DNA from 4 places in the Mesorhizobium newzealandense genome. Region 1 is predicted to be linked to each of the others. Evidence: predicted binding sites of a transcription regulator. Region 1 holds the regulator's gene; each other region holds the start of a gene.
The links. The regulator PhoB, encoded in region 1, activates phosphate uptake and scavenging genes when phosphate is short. The targets are predictions, from matches to a motif close to TGTCATNNANCTGTCAT.
Positions count from the first base shown of each region.

Region 2: ACFSOZ_RS38340 (ceramide glucosyltransferase) is a predicted target of PhoB. The motif match lies at 2,507-2,523, and genes of this name have one in related genera.
Region 3: ACFSOZ_RS04730 (PhoX family protein) is a predicted target of PhoB. The motif match lies at 1,369-1,385, and genes of this name have one in related genera.
Region 4: ACFSOZ_RS14780 (acid phosphatase) is a predicted target of PhoB. The motif match lies at 2,568-2,584, and genes of this name have one in related genera.

Region 1 covers NZ_JBHUGZ010000029.1:11,685-15,745, reverse strand. The annotation lists gene xylF (D-xylose ABC transporter substrate-binding protein) at 1-608, opposite strand, end outside; gene ACFSOZ_RS33355 (ROK family protein) at 955-2,202, shown strand; gene phoB (phosphate regulon transcriptional regulator PhoB) at 2,215-2,904, opposite strand; gene phoU (phosphate signaling complex protein PhoU) at 2,924-3,631, opposite strand; gene pstB (phosphate ABC transporter ATP-binding protein PstB) at 3,657-4,061, opposite strand, start outside.
Region 2 covers NZ_JBHUGZ010000032.1:116,156-120,216, reverse strand. The annotation lists gene ACFSOZ_RS38345 (O-succinylhomoserine sulfhydrylase) at 52-1,239, shown strand; gene ACFSOZ_RS38340 (ceramide glucosyltransferase) at 1,254-2,405, opposite strand; gene apaG (Co2+/Mg2+ efflux protein ApaG) at 2,629-3,021, shown strand; gene ACFSOZ_RS38330 (Hsp33 family molecular chaperone) at 3,065-4,061, opposite strand, start outside.
Region 3 covers NZ_JBHUGZ010000002.1:117,062-121,122, reverse strand. The annotation lists gene ACFSOZ_RS04730 (PhoX family protein) at 1-1,302, opposite strand, end outside; gene ACFSOZ_RS04725 (hypothetical protein) at 1,473-1,640, opposite strand; gene ACFSOZ_RS04720 (hypothetical protein) at 1,681-2,049, shown strand; gene ACFSOZ_RS04715 (hypothetical protein) at 2,404-2,781, shown strand; gene ACFSOZ_RS04710 (response regulator) at 2,897-3,559, opposite strand; gene ACFSOZ_RS04705 (sensor histidine kinase) at 3,556-4,061, opposite strand, start outside.
Region 4 covers NZ_JBHUGZ010000010.1:77,581-81,641, reverse strand. The annotation lists gene add (adenosine deaminase) at 109-1,101, shown strand; gene ACFSOZ_RS14785 (cytochrome-c peroxidase) at 1,194-2,426, opposite strand; gene ACFSOZ_RS14780 (acid phosphatase) at 2,671-4,061, shown strand, end outside.

The DNA of each region.
Region 1 (4,061 bases):
TGCTCCATGTTCTTCTGGGCGTTGGCGGGCAGCCAACCGTCCGTATAGGCCTCACCGACATTCTTGATCTTGCCGCTGTCGATGGCCTCCTTGAGCACTTCCATCGAGCCCGAGAACAGGAAGTCGGCATTCGGATCGGCACCCGAGCCCTTGATGAAGACGTAGTTGCCTTCCGGCTTGACCTTGAACACTTCGCGGGCCTGCATGCGGCCGACCTCCTTGTTGTCGAAGGTCAGGTAGAAGACGTCCTTGTTCTCGATCAGCCGGTCATAGCCGACGACCGGAATGCCTTCGTCCAGCGCCTTCTGCACCGCCGGGCCGATGGCCGAGGCATCCTGCGCCAGGATGATCAGCGAGTTGGCGCCCTGCGAGATCAGGCTCTCGACATCGGTCAGCTGCTTGCCGGGATTGGACTGCGCGTCTGCGGAGATGTACTTGTCGCCGGCGGCCTCGATCGCCGTCTTCATGGCGGCCTCGTCGGTCTTCCAGCGCTCTTCCTGGAAGTTGGACCACGAAACGCCGATGACCTTGTCCTTCGCCTGCGCGACCGACACGAGCGTCAGCGACATGGCGACACCCGCCAGGATGGCGGCTGTGAATCTTTTCATATTATCCTCCCTGCGCCGCGTATGGCGCGACCAAACTGACCCGTAGGCCGGCACAGAAGCTCTATTTTTTCGAGCCTCGAAAAAATACTGGTCCAACGGCCGAACGCTGTCAACATCGATTCTGATGGATTTTGATGTCTCTCTGAATTTTTTTCGAGCCCCGGAATAAATAATGACAGGATGGCAGGCTTCTGCCAGAATTTGGTCAGCGCATGTCGCCCAAAAGTGCGCAGCGGTTTGGGCGACGTGAGCGGAAACAACGCCTGAGGTGCGTCGCGCTTCAGGCTTCGCTGACAGCCTTCGGGGGGCACGAAAGGCTGCAGCGACCGGGAGGATGTGAAAAAACATGTCGGTCGGAATCCGCCACGACGATCTGCGCCGTCGCAACCGGGCGATGGTGATTGCGGCCGTGCGTCGCGCCGGACAGCCGTCACGCACCGAGATCGCCGCGACCACTGGCCTCAGCCACTCGACCATATCGGCGATCTCCTCCGACCTGATCGGCGAAGGCATCCTGGCCGAGAGCAAGCCGAGCGAGGCCGGCTCGCTCAAACGCGGCAGACCGCAGGTCGGCCTCAGCCTCAATCCGGAAGCGGCGGCGGTGATGACCGTAGTGCTGTCGCTGAACTTCCTCTCCGTCGCCGTCATCGACTATGCCGGCCAGGTGATCGCCGAGGAACAGCGCCGGCTCGATACGCTGACGATGTCGCGCGACGCGCTGGTCGGCGAATGCGTCGCCATCGTGCGGCGCCGCCTCGAAGACCCCGATCTCGACGTCCGCAATGTCGCCCGCATCGCGCTGGCGATCCAGGGCATCACCGACACGCGTGCCCGCGCCATGTTGTGGTCGCCGATCACGCCGCACACAGATATCGCCTTCGCCGACATACTCGAGGACGAGTTCGGCATCCCCGCCACCATGGAGAACGACTGCAACATGATGGCGGTGGCGCTGCGCTGGCGCGATCCCCAGCGCTACCGCGACGACTTCATCGCCATCCTTTTGTCGCACGGCATCGGCATGGGCCTGGTGCTGAAGGGCGAACTGTTCACCGGCACCCATTCCTCGGGCGGCGAGTTCGGCCATATGATCCATCGGCCGAACGGCGCGCTGTGCCGCTGCGGACGGCGCGGCTGCGTCGAGGCCTATGCCGGCAACTACGCCATCTGGCGCAACGCAAGGCAGATGAGTGAGGACGCAGAACCCGTCGCCGATGTCAGTGACGCTGACATGCGCGCTCTGGCAACTGCGGCTCGCGAAAGGGATGGACCCGAGCGCGAGGCCTACCGCAAGGCCGGCGAAGCGCTCGGCTACGGTCTCGGCAGCCTGTTCGCGCTGATCGATCCGGCGCCGGTCGCCATGGTCGGTGTCAGCGCCGCGGCCTTCGACCTGATCGAGCCGGCATTGCGCGAGGCGATTGCCCAGACCGCCGGCGGCCAGCACTCGAAATCGATATCCTTCGACACCGAGCCGAACGAACTGCCATTGATCCGCGAAGGCTGCGCCATGCGCGCGCTGACTTTCGTCGACCAGGAGATTTTCGCACCTGGCGCGCAGACAAGATCCGGCCTCGTTGGCAAGAACGTGGCGTGAATCAAACGGGAGTCAATCTTCCCTGATCGCGTATCCGGCACCGCGGATGGTGCGGATGACATCGGGCATGCGGCCATTGTTGACCGCCTTGCGCAACCGGCCGACATGCACGTCGACCGTGCGCTCGTCGATGTAGATCGTCTCGCCCCAGACATTGTCGAGCAGTTGGCTGCGCGAGAACACGCGGCCGGGATGGCGCATCATGAACTCGAGCAGGCGAAACTCGGTCGGGCCGAGCCTGATCTCGCTCTTCTTGCGATAGACCCGGTGCGATTCACGATCGAGCACGATGTCGCCGACCTTGAGCACACTGGACAGCACTTCCGGCTTGGCGCGGCGCAGCAGCGCCTTGACCCTGGCCATGAACTCCGGTGTCGAGAACGGCTTGACCAGATAATCGTCGGCGCCGGTCGAAAGGCCGCGCACACGATCGCTTTCCTCGCCGCGCGCGGTCAGCATGATGATCGGCAGCCGCTCGGTCTCGGGACGCATCCTTAGCCGGCGGCAGAGTTCGATGCCGGAAACCGCCGGCACCATCCAGTCGAGCACCAGAAGGTCGGGGACGTTCTCCTGCAACCGGATCTCGGCCTCATCACCGCGCGTCACCACCTCGACCTGGTAACCCTCGGACTCCAGATTGTAGCGGAGCAGCACGCCTAGCGGCTCCTCGTCCTCCACCACCATGATGCGTGGCGCGATCATCGACTGGTCACCCCTGTCGTCATGCCGCCGGCGCGGACATTGCCGTCTCGTCCTGCTTCGGACGATTGGCGGGCAACTGCGTACCGGTCAAAACATAATACGCATTCTCGGCGATGTTGGTGACGTGATCGCCGATCCGCTCGAGGTTCTTGGCGCAGAACAGAAGATGCGTGCAGGCGGTGATGTTGCGCGGGTCTTCCATCATGTAGGTCAGCAGTTCGCGGAACACGGAGGTGTATTTGACGTCGATGCGCTCGTCGTCGGCGCGCAGTTTCGCCAGCGCCGCGGCGTCGCGCGCCGCATACTCCTCGATGACGCCCTGCACCTGGATCAGCACCAGCTGCGCCATTCCATCGATGGAGTGCGACAGGTCGCGCGGTGTGACGCTGAGGCCGACGGTGCCGACGCGCTTTGCGATGTTCTTGGCAAGGTCGCCGATGCGTTCGAGATCGCCGGCCATGCGGATCGAACCGACGACATGGCGCAGATCGTCGGCCATCGGCTGCCGCTTGGCGATCAGCGTGATGGCGCGGTCATCGAGCTCGCGCTGGCGCGCGTCCATGATCGCGTCGTCTGAAACAACGCGCTGTGCCAGCGCGTTGTCGGAATTCAGCAGCGCCTTGGTGGCACCACCGACCATCGAGCCGGCGAGATCGCCCATGTCACTGATGAGCCTGCTGATCTGTCCGAGATCCTCGTCGAAAGAAGCGACTGTGTGTTCGCCCATGATCCTGTCCCTCGTATGCCTGAGCTCAGCCGAAGCGGCCGGTGATGTAGTCCTGCGTGCGCTTCTCGCGGGGCGACGTGAAGATCTTCTCGGTGCGGTCGAACTCGACCAGTTCGCCCAGATACATGAAGGCAGTCTGCTTCGACACGCGCGCCGCCTGCTGCATATTGTGGGTGACGATGACGATCGTGTAGTCGGCTTGCAACTCGTCGATCAGCTCTTCGATCTTGGCGGTCGACAGCGGGTCAAGCGCCGAGGCCGGCTCGTCGAGCAGGATGACTTCCGGCTTCACCGCCACGGTACGGGCGATGCAGAGCCGCTGCTGCTGGCCACCGGAGAGGCTGAGGCCGCTGGCGTTGAGCTTATCCTTGACCTCGGTCCACAGTGCGGCGCGCTTCAGCGCCTGCTCGACGCGGCCGTCCATCTCGGA
Region 2 (4,061 bases), on a different contig from region 1:
GGACCGGTTGCGACTTTCGCGGCCGGTTTTTTTGTGTCTGGAACAAAAGCGATGAGCACCAAGAAGCGCAACTGGAAGCCTCAAACAGCACTCGTGCATAGCGGAACCCTGCGTTCCGGTTTCGGCGAAACCTCCGAGGCGATGTACCTGACCCAGGGCTATGTCTACGAAACGGCACAGGCTGCCGAAGCCCGCTTCAAGGGCGAGGAGCCGGGCTTCATCTACTCGCGCTATGCCAATCCGACCGTCGACATGTTCGAAAAGCGCATGTGCGCGCTCGAAGGCGCGGAAGACGCGCGCGCCACGGCGTCCGGCATGGCGGCGGTTACGGCAGCCCTTCTGTGCAGCGCCAAGGCCGGCGACCATATCGTGGCGGCGCGGGCGCTGTTCGGCTCCTGCCGCTGGGTGGTCGAGACGCTGGCACCGAGATACGGCATCGAGGCGACGCTGGTCGACGGAACCGACATCGCCAACTGGGAAAAGGCGGTCAAGCCGAACACCAAGCTGTTCTTCCTGGAAAGCCCGACCAACCCGACGCTGGAAGTGGTCGACATCGCTGCCGTCGCTTCGCTTGCCAATTCGATCGGCGCGCGGCTGATCGTCGATAATGTCTTTGCCACGCCCTTGCAGCAGAAACCGCTGCAGCTCGGCGCGCACATCGTCGTCTATTCGGCGACCAAGCACATTGACGGCCAGGGCCGCTGTCTCGGCGGTGTCATCCTGTCGGACAAGAAATGGATCGACGAGAACCTGCACGACTATTTCCGCCACACCGGTCCGAGCCTGTCGCCGTTCAATGCCTGGACGCTGCTGAAGGGCCTGGAGACGCTGCCGCTGCGCGTGCGCCAGCAGACGGAAAGCGCCGGCAAGATCGCGGATTTCCTGGCCGAGCGGCCCGAGATCGCCCGCGTCATCTATCCCGGCCGCGCCGATCATCCCCAGGCGGCCATCGTCAAGAAGCAGATGTCGGGTGGCTCGACGCTGATCTGCCTGGACGTCAAGGGCGGCAAACAGGCGGCTTTCGCCTTGCAGAACGCCCTCGACATCGTGCTGATCTCCAACAATCTCGGCGACGCCAAGAGCCTGATCACCCATCCGGCAACGACGACGCACAAGAATCTGAGCGACGAGGCCCGCGCCGAACTCGGCATCGGGCCTGGCACGCTCAGGCTGTCGGTCGGCCTGGAGGATACCGACGATCTTCTGGAAGACATCGAACAGGCGCTGAAGGCCAAATAGGAGGCCTTTGGCTTTCAGGCACCGGACGGCGTCTCTTCCAGTTCGGCGGCCTTGGTGCCGATGGTCATCGCGTTGCCGCGCCAGTCGACGGCGCCGCCGAGCCAGCCGCGCGCCCACATCGCCGGCAGGATCACGTCGCGCACCATGATCGCCACGACCATGCGCGGCGACAGGTACCAGCCCTTTGACCAGGCCAGGACGCACTCCGGAAGGTAGAAGGCCGCCAGCACGGCAATGGCGGTTGCCCAGAGGCTGACGCCGGCGGCTGCCGCCGCAACCAGCGCAAGCACCAGCGGCACCACAGCGCCAGTCAGGATCTCGGGTGCGAAGAACAGCGGGAAGGTGACGCGGCGCAGCCGCGCCCAACGGGCCTGACGCGACCAGATCTCGCCGAACGTGCGCCGGCCGAGCGGCTGCTCGAAGGGCGCGGTGACGAGATTGACGCGCAGCCCAAGGCCATTGGCCAGCTTGGTCGCAGCGGCGTCCTCGGCGATCTCGGCGGCCAGCGCACGGATGCCGCCGCTGGCGTCGAGCATCGGCTTGTTCCACAACATGCTCTTGCCCTGGGCAAAGCCGAGGCCAAGCGCATCGCCGGCATATTGCCAGCGCGCCTGCAGCGTGTTGAGGAAGGCGCATTCGACTTCGGCCCAGAAGCCGGCCGGCCGCGAGCCGATCGGCGTCGAGCAGACAAGGCCGGTATCCGGCCGCCACGCCGCCATGAGGTGCTGAATATAGTCTCTCGGCATCAACACGTTGGAATCGGCCAAGACAACCCAATCGTGGCGCGCCGCCTCCCAGCCTTTGACGCAATTGTTGAGCTTCGGATTGGCGCTGATACGGTCGTCGCCGATCAACAGCCGGGCCGGCACCTTGGGGAAGCGGGCGATGGCGGCGTAGATCAGCCTGACCACCGGATCATCGGCATGGGCGACGCAGAAGATCAGCTCGTAGCGCGGCCAGTCGAGCGAGAAGGCACGCTCCAGCGTCTCCTGCGTGAACGGCTCGACGCCACGCGACGGCACGACGATCGACACCGGCCGCGACTTGCCGGCCGGCGGCGCGATGGTGCGGCGCCGCTTCAGACGCGAAGCGGCGAGCAGGATGCTGGCGAGATTTGAGAGAATGAGAGCGATCGAAAGCGAGGCGGTTATGAGCGTGAGTTCCATCGAGATCTGGTCACTCCAGAAAAGACGGCCCGCGTGATGGCCGTTTTCAACAGTTCGACAGAGCGCCGAGTCGCCCGCTTCGTGCACACCACCATTGTCATGTGTCACTTAAATGACATTCTTTGTCGGCACCTGCCTTTCAGGCCGGGCGCGACAAGACGCGCACGTTGACCTGCTCGCTCGGAGCGAGGACAGTTCGACCTGGATTGTTTTGGAGCCGCTTATGTACCGCGCCGTGACGCGCAACATCGAAGTGCAGGTCAGGCCGTTCTATCTGGAGGACCGCTCGGATCCGTCCGAGAACCGCTATGTCTGGGGCTATCAGATAACGATCGACAACCAGTCGGACGATTTCGTGCAGCTGTTGTCTCGCTATTGGCACATCACCGACGGCACCGGCCGGGTCGAGGAGGTGCGCGGACCGGGCGTCGTCGGCGATCAGCCCGAACTCAATCCCGGTGACAGCTATCAATACACGTCCGGTTGCCCGCTCTCGACACCGTCCGGCATCATGGTCGGGCACTACACCATGCGCAACAAGCGGGGCGAGACGTTCGACATCGCCATCCCCGCCTTTTCGCTTGATCTGCCGGGCACCCGGCGAACGGTGAATTAGTTCGCTCACCGGCCGCGAAGCAGCCGGTGATGCGTATTTTTCTCTACTGAGCCGCCGTAAATTCCGCCGGATCGAAGTCGTATTGCTTCGAGCAGAATTCGCAGGCGACGTGGATGCCGCCGTCCTCGGTGCTGTCCTTGATCTCCTGCGCCAAGAAGCCCTCGAGGATGCCGCGGATCTTGTCGCGCGAGCATGAGCACTGGTCGGCGACCGGAACGCCGCCGAAGACGCGCACGCCATGTTCGTGGAACAGCCTGTAGAGCAGCCGCTCGGCGCCGATCGTCGGGTCGATCAGTTCGGTCGGCTCGATGGTGCCGAGCAATGCCAGCAGCTCCTGCCAGGAATTGTCGGCCGGACCGTGGATTTCCTCGCGCGGATCGCCGTCACCACCCGGCAGGTCCGGAACCCGCATGCGCTCGGGCGACTGCGGCAGGAACTGCGCCAGGATGCCGCCGGCACGCCATTGCTCGCGGGCGCCGCCGACGCCAGGCGTCAGCAGCTTGGCCACCGAGAGCCTGAGATCGGTCGGGATCTGCTCCGACTGACGGAAATAGGTGCGTGCCGCATCCTCCAGCGTTTCGCCGTCGAGCTGGACGATGCCCTGATAGCGCTGCGTGTGAGCGCCCTGGTCGATGGTCAGCGCCAGCACGCCGCTGCCGAGCAGCGTCTGCTGGGACGTTTCGCCGGCCGCGACCAGCGCCTCCAGCCGGTCGGCATCGAAGCGCGCATAGGCGCGCAGTGCCGAGGGCGTGGAAAAATCCGCCACCAGCATGTCGACCGGCCCGTCGGTGCGGGTCTGCAAGATGAACTTGCCCTCGAATTTGAGCGAGGTGCCAAGCAGGACCGTCAACACACAGGCTTCCGCCAGCAGGCGGGCGACCGGCTCGGGGTAGTCGTGGCGGGTCAGGATGGCGTCGAGCATCGGCCCGAGCTGAACGGTGCGGCCGCGCACATCGAGCGGACCGACCTCGAAAGGCACGACGTGATCGTCACCGGCGTAGCCGAATTCGCCGAGTTTGGGGTGATGTTCAGTCACTTGA
Region 3 (4,061 bases), on a different contig from region 1:
TTGGCTGGCGAAGCCGTTCTCGGGGGTCAGCGGGCCCTGGCCGAAGACGATCGGCAGCCATTCGACGGAGCCATCCTCGGCGAACTTGGCGACATGCAGCGTGCCGTCGTCGAGCAGATCCTTGTTGGCGGCGCGGTCGTTCGGATTGAAGGCCGCCTTGGTGACGAACTTGTAGGCATAGTCGAAGCGCTCGTCGTCGCCGAGATAGAAGACGACGCGGCCATCTTTGGCGACGATCGATTCTGCGCCCTCATGCTTGAAGCGGCCCATGGCGGTGCGCTTCCTCGGCGTCGAGGTCGGATCGTTGACGTCGACCTCGACGATCCAGCCGAAACGATTGGCCTCGTTCGGCTCCTTGGACAGGTCGAAACGGTCATGGTGTGCCGCCCATTCATAGGCGCCTTCGGGAATGCCGAGGCGCTTGTAGTTGGCAGCTTCCTTGTGGCCCTCGGGCAATTCGCCGGAGAAATAGCCGTGGATGTTCTCCTCGGCCATCACATAGGTGCCCCAGGGGGTGACGCCGCCGGCACAGTTGTTGAAGGTGCCGAACACCTTGGTGCCGGACGGATCGGCGTTGGTCTTGACGCGGTCATGGCCGGCAACCGGGCCGGACAGCGCCATTTCGGTGTTGGAGGTGATGCGGCGGTTGAGCTTGCCGTCGCGCACCACCTGCCATTTGCCGCCGTCCTTGCGGATCTCGACGATGGTACCGCCATGCGCGGCCATCTCGACATCGACCTGCTCCTTGCTCAGCGGTGCGACGTCGGCCGATTTCTTGCCGTCCTTCTCGACGATCTTCACGATGCCCGGGAACATCAGATGCGGGGTGGTGTATTCGTGGTTGACGACCAGCAGGCCGTGTTCGGCCGAGCCGTCGATTGCGATGTAGCCGACATAGTCGTTGTTGTAGCCGAACTGTCTGGACTGCGCCTGCGCCGACTGTTTGGTCGGGTCGAACTCCGGCGAATCGGCAAACAGCGGATCGCCCCAGCGCAGCAGCACATCGGCATCGTAGCCCGGCGCGACATGATGCTTGTCGTCGATGCCGGCCTCCAACTCGTCGAACGCGAAGGCCGAGCCTTCGGCGGCGCGGGCCTGGTCGGCGCTGACCAGCGCCAGTGGGCTGACGGTGGCGGCAATGGCCGAGACGGCCAGCGAGCCCTTGAGGAAACCACGGCGCGAGAACCGTGCGGCGATGATCTCGCCCATGGTGCGGTTGTCGGAGGGATTGGTGGCCGGGCCGTCATTTTCCTCAAGCAGGCTGGTGCGGAATTTGGCGTCGGGGGAGCGGTGTTCGGTCATCTGGCTTGCCTCTGGCTTTAGGGTGGCTGGAGCGGGTTGCCTGTTCAACCCCCTTATAGTCGCCTGATCACATTTTCGTGACATCGAGACCGTTCAGCCGCAACAGGCATTGCGCGCCGTTGGCCAAGCATTCTGGGAGCAGCACGCAGCGCTGGGACAAAGGTCCCTTGTCAGGCCCGGCAAAGGTCCCTTGGCGGCATCGCATCGGTCGTGGGCCGATTACGCGAGGCCGCGCTGTCGGCCATGGTCGGCCACTTGCGAACGCCGGCCCTGAAATTCGCCTGCTTGAAATCCGCCGGCCCGATTGAAGAAGAGACCAGGATGCGCAGATCGATCACGATCCGTTATTGCTGGCTGGCACTGAGGGCGACGTCGGCATTGGCGCTCGCCATCGCCCCCTGTCAACTCGCTTTCCACGGCGCGGCTCCCGGCATCCTAGCGGCAAGCGCGCATGCCAAGGATGGCGGACATGGTGGCGGCAGCGGCAGCGGCGGGAGTGGCAACAGCAACAGCGGAAACGACGGCGATGTCGGCAACTCCAAAGGCCACGACGATGATGGGGATCATGTCAATGCGGCGACCGGCGACAGGGTCGAAGTGAAAGGCAACAAGATCGAAGTCGAACATCCCGACGGTATCACGGAGGAGATCGAGAACGGTCGCTTCGAGATGAAGGATGCACTCGGCCGCACGATTGTCGAACGTCCGGCGACGGCGGACGACATCAGTCGTCTCCAAGCTTTGTGAAGGTCCTACAAGTCACCTCCGCCGCCCCCGGCGGAGGTGACTTGATGTTCGGCATCTGCCGCCGCCAGGCGTCAGGAAAGCCAGCTTCCCGTCGGCGATGGCGGTCGCCGCCGTTCATAAGAGGTATTTATTATCACACTCTTGGGACTTTAGTCCAATCTTGTGCTTGCAAAGGTCCTGGGTAACAAGCGCAACGGTCGGACGCGGCTTTCGGGGATCACTTCTTTCGGCGATGCTGGTGCAACTGCAACGTCGACGGTGGGCGCGCCAGCTCAATCGACGGAGATCAGGATGCACAGATCGATCACGCCCCGTTGTTGCCGGCTGGCACTCAGATCCGCAGCCGCGCTGGCGTTGATCATCGCTCCCTATCAAATTGCCTTCCACGGCTACGCTCCCGGGATCTACGCCGCTAGTGCACAGGCCGGCAAGGGCGGCGGTGGCGGCGGCGGAAACGGCGGCGGAAACGGCAATGGTGGCAACAGCGGCGGCAACAGCAGCGGTGGCAACGGCAAGGGGGCCAGCAAGGGGCAGAACGACAACGGCCATCATGTCAACGCCGAGACCGGTGACGAGGTTGACGTGGACGGCAACAAGATCACGGTCCAGCATCCCGACGGCATAACGGAAACGATCGAGAACGGCCGTTTCAGGATGGAGGATGCGCTGGGGCGTACGATCATCGATCGCCAGGTCACGCCGGCGGATGTCAGCCGCCTCAAGGCCTTGTGAAGTCGGCCAACAGGCAACGGCCGGCTTCACACGTCACCTCCGCCGCCCCCGGCGGAGGTGACCTCGTTTTTGCCCGGCGTCACCCGGTTTTCCAGCAGTGCGATGACGGAAGCCTCTACGAATGGTTCCGGTCTCGGTCGCGCGCCTCACGCATCATCAAGGCGGCTTCGGTGCGGTTTCGCACGTTGAGTTTCGAGAGCACGCCGGTCATGTGATGCTTCACGGTCTTCTCTTGCAACTCCAGCCGCAAGGCCACTTCCTTGTTGCTTAGCCCCTCCGCCACCAGCCGCAGAATTTCCGCCTGACGCTCGGTGAGTTGCCGCAGCCGGTCCTCTATGCCGTTGGTCGGCTGCAGGGACTGGAGATCCGAAAGCAGGCGGGCCGACAGCGTCGGCGAAAGATAGCTTTCGCCGGCCGCCACGTTATGCAGAATGTCGGCCAGCGCGCGCGACCCGATACCTTTGAGGACATAGCCACGCACCCCTGCGTTCAGGGCCCTGGTCACATCGGCATTGGCCTCCGAAACGGTCAGCATGACGATCTTCTGGGCTGGATGGCCGTCGAGGATGGTCGCAACCGCGGCCAGACCGCCGCCCGGCATGGAGATATCGAGCAGCAATATGTCGGGCCGTATCGTCGAGACGATGCGTTCGGCATCCTGCGCAGTGGCGCCCTCGCCAACCATCTCGAAGCCTCCGATTTCCGCCAGGCTGCGCGTCACGCCTTCGCGAAAGAGGGGATGATCGTCGACAATGGCGATACGAATGGCACCAATCATGCTTGCTCCTCGACCGATAAACGGATCACCAATCGCGTGCCTTGCGGCCCGGTGACGGTTTCGAACTGGCCGCCAATGCTTTCAACCCGCTCTCTGAGGCCGGCGAGGCCCAGGCCCTCGACCCGTGCCGGATCGAAGCCTGGCCCGCCGTCCGATACTTCGACAAAGAGCCTGCCACCTTTCATCCCGGCAGTCACCGCTTGATCCTTGCCTCGCCCGTGGCGATAGGCATTGTTCAGCCCTTCCTGCACGAAGCGATAGATGCTGATCTTCTCAGAGGCGCCGGGCTCTCGCAACTGTCCGGCCAGCGTGAGTGTCACGGACGTTCCCGTCCTCGCCTCGTGTTCGTTGACGGCCAGCCGCAGAATGTCCGTTGCGGCAGCCGTCTCTATCTGCGGCAGGACGAGGCCGGTGCAGATACCGCGTATTTCGCGCATCGCATCCTCCAGTGTCTTGCGGATCATCGCGACCTCGGTCGTTCGGCTTTCGCTTGAATGACCAT
Region 4 (4,061 bases), on a different contig from region 1:
ACCAGTACGGTATTGCTAGGCGCCGCGCGCAATTCTTTCAATCATTTCTTGAAATGGGGACCGGCCGTTTCATGATTTGATGGCGCCTTGCGAACAGGGGAGGCGTCTTTGAGCGACTATATCGGGCTGCCGAAAGCCGAAGTGCACATCCATCTCGAGGGCTGCTTCGAGGCCGATGATGTGATCAGAAACTGCGAGGAAGCCGGCATTCCGCTGCGTGCGCCGCGCGACAGGCTCTTCGAGGCACATGACCTCAAGAGCTTCCTCGAGATGCTCGACTGGTTGTGCGGGACGTTCCGGACGCGCGAGCAACTCGCCACCACGGCCTACAAGTTTGCGCAGCGCATGGGCAGGAGCGGCGTGCGTTATGCCGACGTCATCGTCAACCCGACGCACTGGCCGCATTGGCACAAGAACATCCCGGGGATGATCGACGCATTCGACGCCGGTTTCGCTGCCGCCGAGCAGGACGGACACCCGCCGGTCGGGCTTTGCGTCAGCCTGCTTCGCACCCAGTCGGCGGCGGAAGCGATCGAACTGGTGGAGTTGCTCGGCGCGATCCGACACCCGCGCGTCGTTGCCCTGTCGATCGACGGCAACGAAGCGGCAGCCGGCCGCACTGGCCCGCGCTTCGCCGAGGCGTTTCGCCGTGCCGGCGCGGCGGGCCTGCGGCGCACCGTTCATGCGGGCGAGTCGAGCGGCCCGGAAGGTGTTCGCGACGCAATCGAACTGCTTGGTGCCGACCGCATCGACCACGGCGTACGGGCGATCGAGGAACCGGACCTTGTTGACTTGTTGGCGCAGAAGCAGATTCCCCTGGGCGTCTGCCCGATCTCCAACGTGGCGCTCGGCGTGTATCCGTCGCTTACCGAACATCCGCTCGACGCCCTGCGCAAGGCCGGTGTCGCCGTCTCGATCAACACCGATGATCCGGCGCTGCTCGACACCACTCTCGAAGCATCTTATGCCGCTTGCGCCGAGGCCTTCGCCTGGGAAGACGACACCATCCGCCAGCTCGCCGCGACATCGGTGCACGCCAGCTACGCTGACCCTGCGTTGAAGGCGCAGATCATGGCCGATCTGGAGGCCTGGCGAGCCTAGAGCGGTTCATCGTTTCACCGGTTCTTCCCAGAAATCCCGCCGTGGCCGCCACCGCGCCGCCCGGCAGATCCTTCTAGCCCGGCGGGCGCGGTTTAGTTCGCGGGCACCGCCTCTGCCTGCTGATCCGCGTCGGTCAAGGTCTGCAGGAAGGCGACGATGTCGTCGATCTCGGGATCGGTCAGCGCCGGCCTGTCGCCGGGCTTCTTGCCGAAGGGCGGATCCTGGTTGAGGTTGGCCCAGTAAGCCTTTGGCAAATCGTCGTTTTGCCGGATCGTGCCGTCGGCGTTCTTGGGATACCAGTGGCCGGGATCGCTGTCGCGGCTGGCATAGAAGGCGACCGCGTCGCGCAGCGTGTGGAAATAGCCATTGTGGAAGAAGCTTTTTCGCAGCGCGACGTTGCGCAGCGTCGGCGTCTTGAACAGGCCGCAATATTCCGCCCGGCCGTGGAAATCGGTGCGCAGCGGCCCGCACAGGCCGAGATCGAAATAGGTGGGGTCGGCATTGGCCGGGATGGCCGGATTGCGCGGCACGGCGACGGCGATCAGGCCGAAATCGGTGAACTGCGGCGGCTCGCCGTCATTGGCGGGTTCGCTCAGATGGCAGGAGGCGCAATTGCCCTTGGTCTCGCCCTCGAACAGCGCGCGGCCGCGCAATTCCTGTGCCGACAGCGCAGCCTTGCCGGCGAGGAAGGCATCGTAGCGGCTGGAGTAGGGATAGAAGTCGGGCGCATTCTGCTCGAAGGTGCCAAGCGCCTCGGCGGCGGCGTCGAAGGCATCGTCCGGGTGGTCGAACACGGTGTCGCCGAAGGCGGCCTTGAAATCATCGGCGTATGCCGACTTGCGCAATCCGGCGGTGACGGCGGCGGCATCCTTGTTGGCCATCTCGAACGGCGACAGCATCGGGATCCTGGCCTGGTCGCGGCCGCAGTCGGCGCGGCCGTCCCAGGTCAAGCCGCCGGTCGGGCCGTTGTCGACGCTCTCGTCGCCTTCATCCTCGGAATCGTAGAAATGCTCGGTGAAGGCGGGCACCGCCTGCAGGTAACGCAGCGACGGCACGGCGCGCAGTCCGGGCTGGTCGAGATGCGGCCCGCCCATCTCGACCGGTGCCGCCGAGGCAGGGCCGAAGGCATGGTGCGGATCATGGCAGGACGAGCAGGCCTGCTTGCCGGAGGCCGACAGCGACGTGTCGAAGAACATCTTGCGGCCAAGCGCCGTCAGCGCCTGCGCCCGCGCGAAGGCATCCGCCCGCGACATCGCCCCGGGATGGACGCTGCCGGTTCCGGCGCTGACCATGCTTGCGGAAAGGATCGCGGCGATGCCGAGCATCGACGCGGCGATGGCGCGTTTCTTCCATTGTCCCGCTGTCATGTCGTCCGGTCCGTTTTTCCGCCCCGGAATTAAGACCGTACTGCTGCGGATTGATGACCGGCTCACCCGCTCACGCAACCGTGTTCGCAGGACAAGAAAATGTCACAAAGGTGACAAGGCGTCGACCTAGCGTTTGCCCATGGCTCGTCGCTCCCGGCCATTCATTGCCCTCTAGCCACCACCCCAGCCATGAGGAATTCCCATGACGCGGCCTTTCACCTCGCTTTGCCTGGCCGGCACCGTGCTGACCTCGATTCCGTTTACGGCCAACGCCGCCCCGCCCGGCTACGACAAGATCGACACCGTCGTCGTCATCTATGCCGAGAACCGCAGCTTCGATAATCTCTATGGCGGCTTCCCCGGCGCCAATGGGCTGGCCAACCTCTCGGCCGGCCAGGTGCGCCAGCTCGACCGCGACGGCAAGCCGCTGACTGAACTGCCGCCGGCCTGGGGCGGCCTGACCGCCAAGGGCGTGACGCCGCCGATGACCGAGGCGCAGTCGGCGCATCTCAGCAACGCCAGCTTCGCCATCGACGACGCCGGCGGCTTCAACGAGAAGACCTCCGTCGTCACGCGCGACCTCTGGCACCGCTTCTACCAGGAGCAGATGCAGATCGATGGCGGGAAGAACGACAAGTTCGCCGCCTGGGCCGATTCCGGCGCCCTGGTGATGGGCCATTATGACGGCTCCAGCCTGCCTATGTGGGCGGTGGCGAAGAAGTACGTGCTGGCCGACAATTTCTTCCAGGGCGCCTTCGGTGGCTCCTTCCTCAACCATATCATGCTGGCCTGCGCCTGCGTGCCGGTCTATCCCCACGCCGACACCAGCCCGATCAAGGGCCAGATTGCCGTCGTCGAGGCCGACGGCACGACGCTGAAGGTCGCCGACAATTCGCCGGCCTCGGCGCTCGGCGGCGTGCCGAAATTCGTCAATGACGGCGCCATCACGCCCGACTTCTATGCCGTCAACACCATGCAGCCGCCTTACCAGCCGAGCGCCAACAAGCCGGCCGAAGGCGGCGACACGGCACTGGCCGACCCGACGCAGCCGACCACGCTGCCGCCGCAGCACGACATCACCATCGGCGACCTGTTGTCGCTGAAGGGCGTCAGTTGGGCCTGGTATTCCGGCGCCTGGCAGGCCACGCTCGACGGCAAGAACGCGACGCCGGTGCCGAACTTCCAGTTCCACCACCAGCCGTTCAACTATTTCGCCGCCTACGCGCCTGGCACTGCCGCGCGGGCCGAGCACCTGAGGGATGGCGGCCTGGACGGCGCCGAATTCATCAAGGTGATCGACGACGGCAAACTGCCGGCGGTGAGTTTCTACAAGCCGCAAGGCAATCTCAACGAGCATAGCGGCTATGCCGATGTGACGAGCGGCGACCAGCATCTCGCCGACATCGTCGCGCATCTGGAGAAAAGCCCGCAATGGAGCCACATGCTGGTGGTCGTCACCTATGACGAGAATGGCGGCTTCTGGGACCATGTCGCGCCGCCGAAGGCCGACCGCTGGGGACCGGGCAACCGCATCCCGGCCTTCATCATCTCGCCCTATGCGAAGATGGGCACGGTCGACCACACGCAATACGA